Exiguobacterium sibiricum 7-3: one gene and its partner. Each later gene encodes a partner of the first gene's protein in a complex. Links are inferred from orthologs where the notes say so. Each region holds a gene or a part of one and is shown on either strand. Other genes may lie near its edges.

Region 1 (6,116 bases):
TATACGATTTGGGCCGTCGCCACAGATTCTACCCATTCATTGATTTATCACTTATCAGGTGGCTTGTTCATTGCCGGTTTCCTGTTACTCGCTATCGGTTTTTTCTCCAATATGTCTGCCAACGGATTTTTTAAAGGCATCACCGCAGGCTTCAAAAAGCAACGTGAAGCGAAATTGCGGGAAGTCGACGGGGATTATTATGAAGATGAGGATGAGGAAAGCGAACTTTTAGAAGCAAGACAAAAGCGGGCTTCCAACCGGACAGCTCCTTATCTTTCGAGTGGTTTTATCTGTATCGGCGTCTCTTTACTCTTATCGTTCATTTGACGGAATTTTGATGACGATTAGAAGAAACATGTGATAAAGTGGAGATAATGTTATACGAGAACACAGTGATGGAGAGTAGTACATCTGATAACCACTTACAGAGAGTCCATGGATGGTGGAAATGGACAGTTGGCGCAGATGGAATGGACTTCGGAGTGGCTGATTCGAAATCATGTAGAATCAGACGGGTCTGCCCGTTACAGCAAATGAGCGGCTAGTTTTCTAGCAACTTGGGTGGCAACGCGATGACTCGTCCCTTGAATGATTCAAGGGATGTGTCATCTTTTTTTATTTCATTTTTTGGAGGGGTTCTCATGAAAACGATTTTTTCAGGTATTAAACCAACGGGTACGGTAACGCTTGGTAACTACATTGGTGCGATGAAGCACTTTGTTAATCTACAGGACGAACACGATGCATATTACTGTATCGTCGACCTGCATTCCATTACGGTCGAAATTGACCGGGTCGAACTCATGAACAACACACGGGCGCTTGCTGCACTCTATATCGCAAGCGGACTCAATCCTGAAAAATCAACGATTTTCGTCCAGTCGGAAGTTAAAGCGCACGCTCAGCTCGGTTGGATGCTGACATGCCTGTCCGGTATGGGTGAACTGGAGCGTATGACACAATATAAAGACAAATCGCAAGGCAAAGACCGGATTGGTGCTGGATTATTTGTGTATCCGACCTTGATGGCAGCGGATATTCTCTTATATGACGCAGAGCTCGTTCCCGTCGGCGACGATCAAAAACAGCATATCGAGTTGACACGTGATTTGGCGCAACGCTTTAACAGCCGCTATTATGAAACATTTAAAATGCCTGAACCGGTCATCGCAGAAACAGGTGCCCGCATCATGAGTTTGACTTCTCCCGATAAAAAAATGTCAAAAACAGACACGAATCCAAAAGGGTACATCTCAATGCTTGATGCACCGGACGTCATCCGGAAAAAAATTAAGTCTGCCGTCACCGATTCGGAAGGCATCGTTCGATTTGACCGGGAAAACAAACCGGGTGTTTCAAACTTACTCGAAATTTATTCGTTGCTGGCCGGTATTTCAATCAAAGACTTGGAAGCCAAGTATGATGGATTGAACTACGGCGTGTTTAAAGCAGATGTCGCGGAAGTCATCGTTGCGGAACTCGAACCGATTCAACAACGCTATTACGACTTAATTGATTCAGAAGAACTTGATCTGATTCTCGACAACGGTCGTGACAAGGCAGAACTGGTTGCTTCACGCAAACTAACGAAAGTCGAAAAAGCGATGGGTCTTCAGCGCAAACGGGCAAAAGTAAAAAAATAATTTCAGCCGTCTTTTGACGATTCTTCCCTTTCTTCTTTTTTTAAGAAGAAAGGTTTTTTTGCGCAACAAAAAAAGCGCTCCCGGTTAAGGGAACGCTTATCATACTTATTTACCTTCGATTGAAGCCCATTTGTACGAGAAGTCTGCGCCGAAGTTATGTTCGACAATACCTTTAACGTATGGTTTAACCATGAATGCACGTCCGCGCTGATAAACAGGCGAGATTGCTGCTGAATCAAGAAGGATTTTCTCAGCTTCTTGTAGTTCAGACCAACGTTTTGTAGCATCCGTTTGTGTTTTCGCATCGTTGATGAGTTTATCGTACTCTTTATCCGACCACTTACCACGGTTATATGGTCCGTCAGTCAAGAAGAGATCGAGGAACGTCATTGGATCTTGGTAGTCAGGACCCCAGCCGGCGAATGAGAACTCAAAGTCGCCTTTGTTTTCGAGATCAAGTTTGTTTTTGAACGGTTGTTGCTTGATTGTGACTTTCATACCTGGAAGGTTCTTCTCAAGCTCACCTTTCAAGAACTCACCGATTTTCTTCGCGTCATCACTATCGTAGTTAAGCAGCTCAAGTTCAACCGATTTTTGACCGATTTCTTTTAAGCCCTCTTCCCATAGTTTTTTCGCTTCGTCTGCATTGTACTCGTTGAATGTCGGGTACTTTTCACGGAAGTCTTTTCCGCTCTCATCCTTCGCGAAATCTTTTGGTACGAGATAGTTTGCAGGAAGTGATCCGTTCGCCAAGATGACGTCCGTGATTCCTTTTTTATTGTAACCCATGTCGATGGCACGACGGATTTTTTCGTTGTTTAATGCTTTGACTTTCGTGTTCAAGTAAAGGTAGAAGATTGTAGATTCACCCTTTGTTTTGAACTCTTTATTATCTTGATACTGAGCAACGAATTCTGATGAGAGACCAGCACGGTCGATATCACCTTTTTCGTAAAGGTTAACTGCTGTTGAAGTTTCTTTAACGACCTTAACGTTGATCGTTTTCAACTTGACGTTATCTTTATCCCAGTAGTTATCGTTTTTAACCATTTTCCAGCCTTGTTCACGTGTCCATTCTGTTAATTTGAATGGTCCATTGTAAAGTGATTTATCTGCTGTCGAACCGAAGTCCTTGCCGATTTTTTTCGAAAGTTCTTCTGATTTCGGCATGAATGGACCGAATCCAGTTAAACCAAGGAAGTAATCCGCTGGTGCTTTTAATTTAACTTCGAATGTCTTGTCATCAACTGCTTTGACGCCAACCGCATCACGCTCGCCTTTTTTCGTATTGTATTCTTCAGCACCTTCGATGTTGTAGAAGACATACGCGTACTGCGAAGCATTTTCAGGGTTCAGAACTTCTTTCCACGCATATTCAAAGTCTTTTGCTGTGATTGGTGTACCGTCCGACCATTTTGCATCACGTAGCTTGAATGTGTACGTCAACTTATCGTCAGAAACTGTGTGACTTTCAGCAATACCCGGTGTCGGCTGTTGCTTGTCGTCTAAACGATAGAGACCTTCCATCGTGTTGTTCAAGACGTTGAACGACACGGCATCCGTAGAAGTTGTTGGGTTAAGCGTCGGAATATCAGCACTTTCGATCAAGTTTAGCGTTTGCTCACTTGATTTTTTGTCTGAACTTTTGTCGCCCGATGATGTGTCATTTGAATCAGTCGTCGAACAAGCTGCAAGGAATGCGCTTGAAACGAGGGCTACAGATGTAGCCAGTGCAAAACTTTTCTTTTTCATGATACGATGACCCCCCTAAAATTTCCAAAGCTAGTAATCTAAGGTTTTTGAGCGAAAAAAAAAGTCGTTACTTTTATTCGAACAAAACCTCTCGTTACAAATAGTTTACAATGTTCTGATAATTTTGCAAACCTTTTATCCGATTTTTCTAAATATTTTTTCAAAACAATTTGAAAATAAGTGGAATTTTTAGTTTTTTGTGAGACTTGTTATAAAATACAGCTAAATTTCTTTATTTAAAAAAAGCGATTTAACGGTCATCCGAACCGTTAAATCGCTTTTTCTTCTTCTATTCACATGTGCTCTTATGCGTGATAACGTTTAAAGACGAGTGACGCATTATGACCACCGAAACCAAGCGAGTTGCTGAGAGCATACTCAACTTCCCATGACCGGCTTCCTTCACGAACGTAATCAAGATCACACCCTTCACTTGGGTTCTCCAAATGAATCGTCGGGTGAACGGTTTGTTCCTGCAACGATTTAATTGTCGCGATGGCTTCGACGCCACCGGCACCGCCCAGCAAATGACCGATCATCGACTTTGTCGAGTTGATTGCTAATTTTTCAGCATGATCGCCAAAGACAGTATGGATTGCTTTCGTCTCTAACACATCATTCATCGGTGTACTTGTTCCGTGTGCATTGATGTATTGAACGGCAGCCGGTTCGATACCTGCATCTTGAATCGCCATCGCCATTGCGCGCGCTCCGCCGTCGCCGTCTGGATCTGGTGCTGTGATATGGTACGCATCAGCCGTTAATCCGTATCCACTGACTTCTGCATAAATTTTTGCACCGCGGGCAATCGCATGTTCATACTCTTCCAGTACCAGAATTCCGGCACCCTCTCCCATGACGAATCCGTCACGTCCTTCATCAAATGGACGACTTGCCGTGTTCGGATCATGGTTCGTTGACATCGCTTTATTGGCACAAAAACCAGCAAATGAAAGGTTCGTAATTGGTGCTTCTGCTCCACCGGCAATCATGACATCCGCATCACCGCGTTCGATGACGCGTAATGCTTCCCCAATCGCGTTTGTACCGGAAGCACATGCGGTGACGGAACAGTTATTCGGTCCTTTTGCCCCTGTATAAATCGATACTTGACCACTGGCCATGTTCGGAATCATCATCGGAATGAAGAATGGGCTGACACGGCGATGTCCGCGTTCAAAATAAATTTTTGCCTGTTTTTCAATCGTCTCGACGCCGCCGATTCCTGATCCGATCCAGACACCGATTCGTTCAGCGTTGGCTTTGACATCCAGGTCAGCATTTTTGACTGCTTCCATACTGGCAACAAGAGAATAATGGACAAAACGGTCCATTTTTCGCGCTTCTTTTGCTTCAATGAATTCCGTGATATCAAAATTCTGTAATTCTCCCGTTACTTTCGTTGGATATTCATCGATGTCCAGACGTTCCATCGGACGAATACCATTTTCTCCGGCTTTTAAAGCGTTCCAGAATGTGTCGACATCATTGCCGATTGGTGTCAATGCGCCCATACCTGTTACTACTACACGTTTTCTCATCATCTTATGTGTTCTCCCCTTTAGTCCAAGTAATATAAGCTGCTCCCCATGTCAAACCTGCTCCAAATCCTGCAAGGACAAGTGTTGTCCCCGGTGACAGTCTTCCTTGTCGCCGTGCTTCTTCTAATGCAAGTGGTATCGACGCAGCCGATGTATTTGCATGTTCATCAATCGTCACGATCACTTTCTCTTCTTCAATCCCAAGCCGTTCACGTGCTGCATCGATGATTCGTAAATTTGCTTGATGCGGAATCAATAAATCAAGTTCCGTTAGCGTTCCACCAGCCTTTTGAATGACTTTTTCAACGATGTCCGGTAACTTTCGGACCGCGAATTTAAAGACTTCCCGGCCGTTCATTTCAATCGGACCATCCAATTCTTTAAATAACAGGTGTGCCCCGCGACCATCTGTTCCAAGTTCAAAGGCATTTAATCCCTGTTGTTCAGTTGGACCGAGCACGACAGCCCCAGCGCCGTCACCAAACAAGATTGCTGTCGACCGGTCTGACCAGTCAACGATACTTGACATCTTCTCTGCACCAATGACAAGTGCATGTTTTGATTCCGTTGCTGCCATCATACTCGAAGCCGTTTGTAAGGCAAAAATGAATCCGCTGCAGGCGGCACTGATATCAAAAGCTGTTGCACCGAGTGCTCCAAGTCGTTCCTGAACGATACATGCCGTTGATGGAAAAGCACGTCCGGTCGCCGTTCCGACAACAATCAATCCGATGTCGTCTGCTGTCAAGTTGGCATCTGCTAACGCTTTTTTCGCTGCTTCCGTCGCTAGGTCGGTGACATCCACCGAATCGTCCGCAATCCGTCGTGCTCCGATTCCTGTACGTGTCCGAATCCATTCATCACTCGTATCGAGTGTCGCTGCTAAATCATCATTTGTGATTCGACGTTCGGGTAATGATGTGCCGAGTCCTACAATTCCGATATTCATATGATTGCTCCTTTAAAATTAGTATCTGGTACTAATATAAAGCGTTAAAACGATTTTGTCAAAGACAAAAGAAGGTCTCCCATTGAGAGACCTTCTTTCACGTAATCCAGATTACTCTGAATCGGCTAATGTGCGGACGACTTCCATAACCATCTTCGCTGAATTAATCGAAGCAATCTCTAAGAATTCATCAAATGATAATGAAGCTTCTTCATCAGCACTGTCAGAAAT
Region 2 (2,847 bases), 150 kb from region 1 along the record:
CCACCGCGTAATGATTTAGCTGATTGCTCACCGAGCACCCAGCGCACAGCATCCGATATATTGGACTTCCCACTGCCGTTTGGTCCGACGACGGCCGTGACTCCCGGAAGGAAGTCGAGCTCCGTCCGACTGGCAAATGACTTGAAGCCATTGATTTCAATTCGTTTTAAGTACATCTTGACCACCCATATGTTTAAATTTCTTTTTGATTTTCTTTTAGTTTACCATAGCCGAAAGGTCTACAAAATGGTAGCTTTTATGGTAATGTTAGGCTTAAAGAAATGAAGAGGAGATTTTAAGACATGACAATTGAACAAATGATTGTAGACATTCTGGATAAATTAAACATTATCAACAAAGGTGTCATCAAGGCGGAACAATTCGACGGCACGAAAAATGATGATTTAAAAGAGATTTATGACTTCGTCATGATGCGTGAGTCTTTGACGTTAGCAGAAGTCGATGCTATCGTCGATGAACTGAAATCACTCAAAACCGTTTAAGATTCCTCACAAAAAGGCACTCCATTTTAAAATGGGTGCCTTTTTCATATCAGAAGCTGTTTTTAAGTTCCAGCAATGCTTGCTTAGCGGCCTGCTGTTCGGCTTCTTTTTTCGAACGACCGGTACCGATGCCTTCTAGCTTATCCGCGATGTGAACGCGCGAGATGAACTCACGACTGTGCGCCGGACCACGTTCTTCGATGATTTCATACTCGATTTGCCCCAGTCCGACACGTTGGATCGCTTCTTGGAGCTGGCTTTTAAAATCAGTTTGTTCTTCAAAAAATCCGGATGCCACTTTCGGAAAAACCGCTTCGGCGAGGAATCGTTCTGCAGCTTCAATCCCTTGGTCCAGATACAAGGCACCGATGAAGGCTTCAAACACATCCGCTAGTAGTGCCGGACGATTTCTTCCTCCTGTCAGTTCCTCCCCCTTACCAAGTAGAATCATTTCAGAAAACTCATAATGATTCGCGAACTGGACCAGTGACGGCTCACACACGATGGCCGCACGCAGCTTTGTTAATTCCCCCTCGGAACGTTCCGGATAGTGCTGAAATAAATACCTGGAGACCGTCAATTCTAATACGGCATCGCCTAAAAACTCCAGACGTTCGTTATCTCCGTCTGATTCACGTTGTTCATTTACAAAAGAAGAATGCGTAAATGCTTGCTTCAATAGTTCTACATTCGCAAAATGAATATCCAGCCGTTCTTGAAGCTGGCTGAATTTCTGTTCAATTTGTGCCAAAGCCCGTGAGTCTTTCCGTCGCTTTACATACGGTCCTTTTCGGACACGACGTCCTTTTTGATTCGTCATAATGCCTCCTAAACAGCTAAATCCCACCGCAAAAACGCGGTGGGCCAGCTTCATGTATTAGACTTGTGTTTCGATGTAGCTGACGACATCGCCGACTGTTTTTAGGTTTTCTGCTTGGTCATCTTCGATTGTGATTTCGAATTTGTCTTCGAGATCCATAACGAGTTCCATGACTTCAAGTGAATCTGCTCCGAGATCGTCTTTAAACGATTTGTCGAGTGTGATTTCACTCTGTTCTTTGCCTAACTTCTCTGCGATTGCTTCTTGCACGTCTACTAAAATTTGTTCTTTTGTCATTTGAAAATCCCTCCATGAGTTGAGTATATAAGATGATTGCCAATTTGGCAAAGTAGTACCACAGTTCACTTACATTGTCATGCCGCCATCGACTGCCAAAGTTTGACCAGTGATGTAACGGGCATTGTCTGACGCGATAAAACTGACGAGCGACGCGATATCTTCCGTCTGACCAAATCGTTTTAACGGAATTTGGTCGAGTGTCTGATTGCGTTGTGTTTCTGTCAATTCATCCGTCATATCGGTTTCAATGAAACCAGGACAGATCGCATTTGCCGTAACGCCTTTGCTCGCCAGTTCACGGGCGACCGACTTCGTAAATCCGATCAGACCGGCTTTTGCCGCCACATAGTTGGCTTGACCCGGATTACCGGTGATCCCGACGACGGAAGCGATATTGATGATGCGGCCGCTCGATTTCAACAAGGGACGCGTCGCCGCTTGCGTCACAAGAAACGCACCTTTTAAGTTCGTGTTCAGAACGGCGTCAAAATCTGCTTCTTTCATTCGCATCAACAGACCGTCCCGCGTGATACCGGCATTGTTGACGACGCAATCCAGCTGACCGTACGTATCCAGTGTCGTCTTCAGCAATGCTTTCACTTGTTCGGCGTCTGCAACGTCTGCTTGGACGGCGATGGCTTCACCACCCGCATCGACGATAGACGATACGACTTCTTCTGCTTTTGCTATATTCCCGGCGTAGTTCACGACAATCCGGAATCCGTCTGTCGCCAATCGTTTGGCGATAGCGGCTCCGATTCCGCGTGATGCACCGGTTACGAGTGCTACTTTATTCAACGAATCGCCTCCGCTTCCAATTGTTCAAGTGTCGTGATACTGACGATCTTGACATCTTTTTTAATCCGCTTGACGAGACCACTCAGTGGTGACGACGGACCGAATTCGATAAATGTATCCGCACCCTCTTCAATCAATTTTTCCACACAGGATTCAAAACGAACCGGTGAATACAATTGTTGAACCAGTAAACGAATCAATTCATCTGGCTGATCGTGAAAATCACTATCGACGTTCGAGATGAATTTTGTTTTCGCCGTCTGGAAAGGTGAAGAAACCAAGATATCTTCAAATCGTGAGGCGAACGGAGTCATTAACGACGAGTGGAACGCTCCCGATACATCAAGCGGAAGGACACGTTTCGCACCCAACTCTTTTAATTTCGCAGTCGCCGTCTCGACAGCTGCAACTTGTCCTGAAATCACG

The links.
Region 2: the proteins of fabF (region 1) and acpP are in contact, whole or in part, in a solved structure (PDB 6OKG), measured with the Escherichia coli proteins. The link is inferred for Exiguobacterium sibiricum 7-3 from one-to-one orthologs.

What each region holds. Positions count from the first base shown.
Region 1 is NZ_KK211190.1:1,000,979-1,007,094, reverse strand. What follows is about bases 2,821-5,762. They hold fabF (beta-ketoacyl-ACP synthase II), read right to left. Parts: upstream 4,940-5,762; coding sequence 3,701-4,939; downstream 2,821-3,700. Other genes in these bases: P402_RS0105960 (beta-ketoacyl-ACP synthase III), read right to left, coding at 4,941-5,762; P402_RS0105970 (peptide ABC transporter substrate-binding protein), read right to left, coding at 2,821-3,395. In the rest of the region: P402_RS0105980 (DUF3899 domain-containing protein), read left to right, coding at 1-327; trpS (tryptophan--tRNA ligase), read left to right, coding at 642-1,643; more of P402_RS0105970, read right to left, coding at 1,749-2,820; more of P402_RS0105960, read right to left, coding at 5,763-5,885; mtnN (5'-methylthioadenosine/S-adenosylhomocysteine nucleosidase), read right to left, coding at 5,997-6,116. UniProt on the Escherichia coli protein: Involved in the type II fatty acid elongation cycle. Catalyzes the elongation of a wide range of acyl-ACP by the addition of two carbons from malonyl-ACP to an acyl acceptor.
Region 2 is NZ_KK211190.1:1,149,949-1,152,795, reverse strand. It holds acpP (acyl carrier protein), read right to left. Parts: upstream 1,621-2,847; coding sequence 1,381-1,620; downstream 1-1,380. Other genes in the region: fabD (ACP S-malonyltransferase), read right to left, coding at 2,418-2,847; fabG (3-oxoacyl-[acyl-carrier-protein] reductase), read right to left, coding at 1,690-2,421; rnc (ribonuclease III), read right to left, coding at 553-1,323; P402_RS0106735 (DUF1128 family protein), read left to right, coding at 303-503; smc (chromosome segregation protein SMC), read right to left, coding at 1-176. UniProt on the Escherichia coli protein: Carrier of the growing fatty acid chain in fatty acid biosynthesis.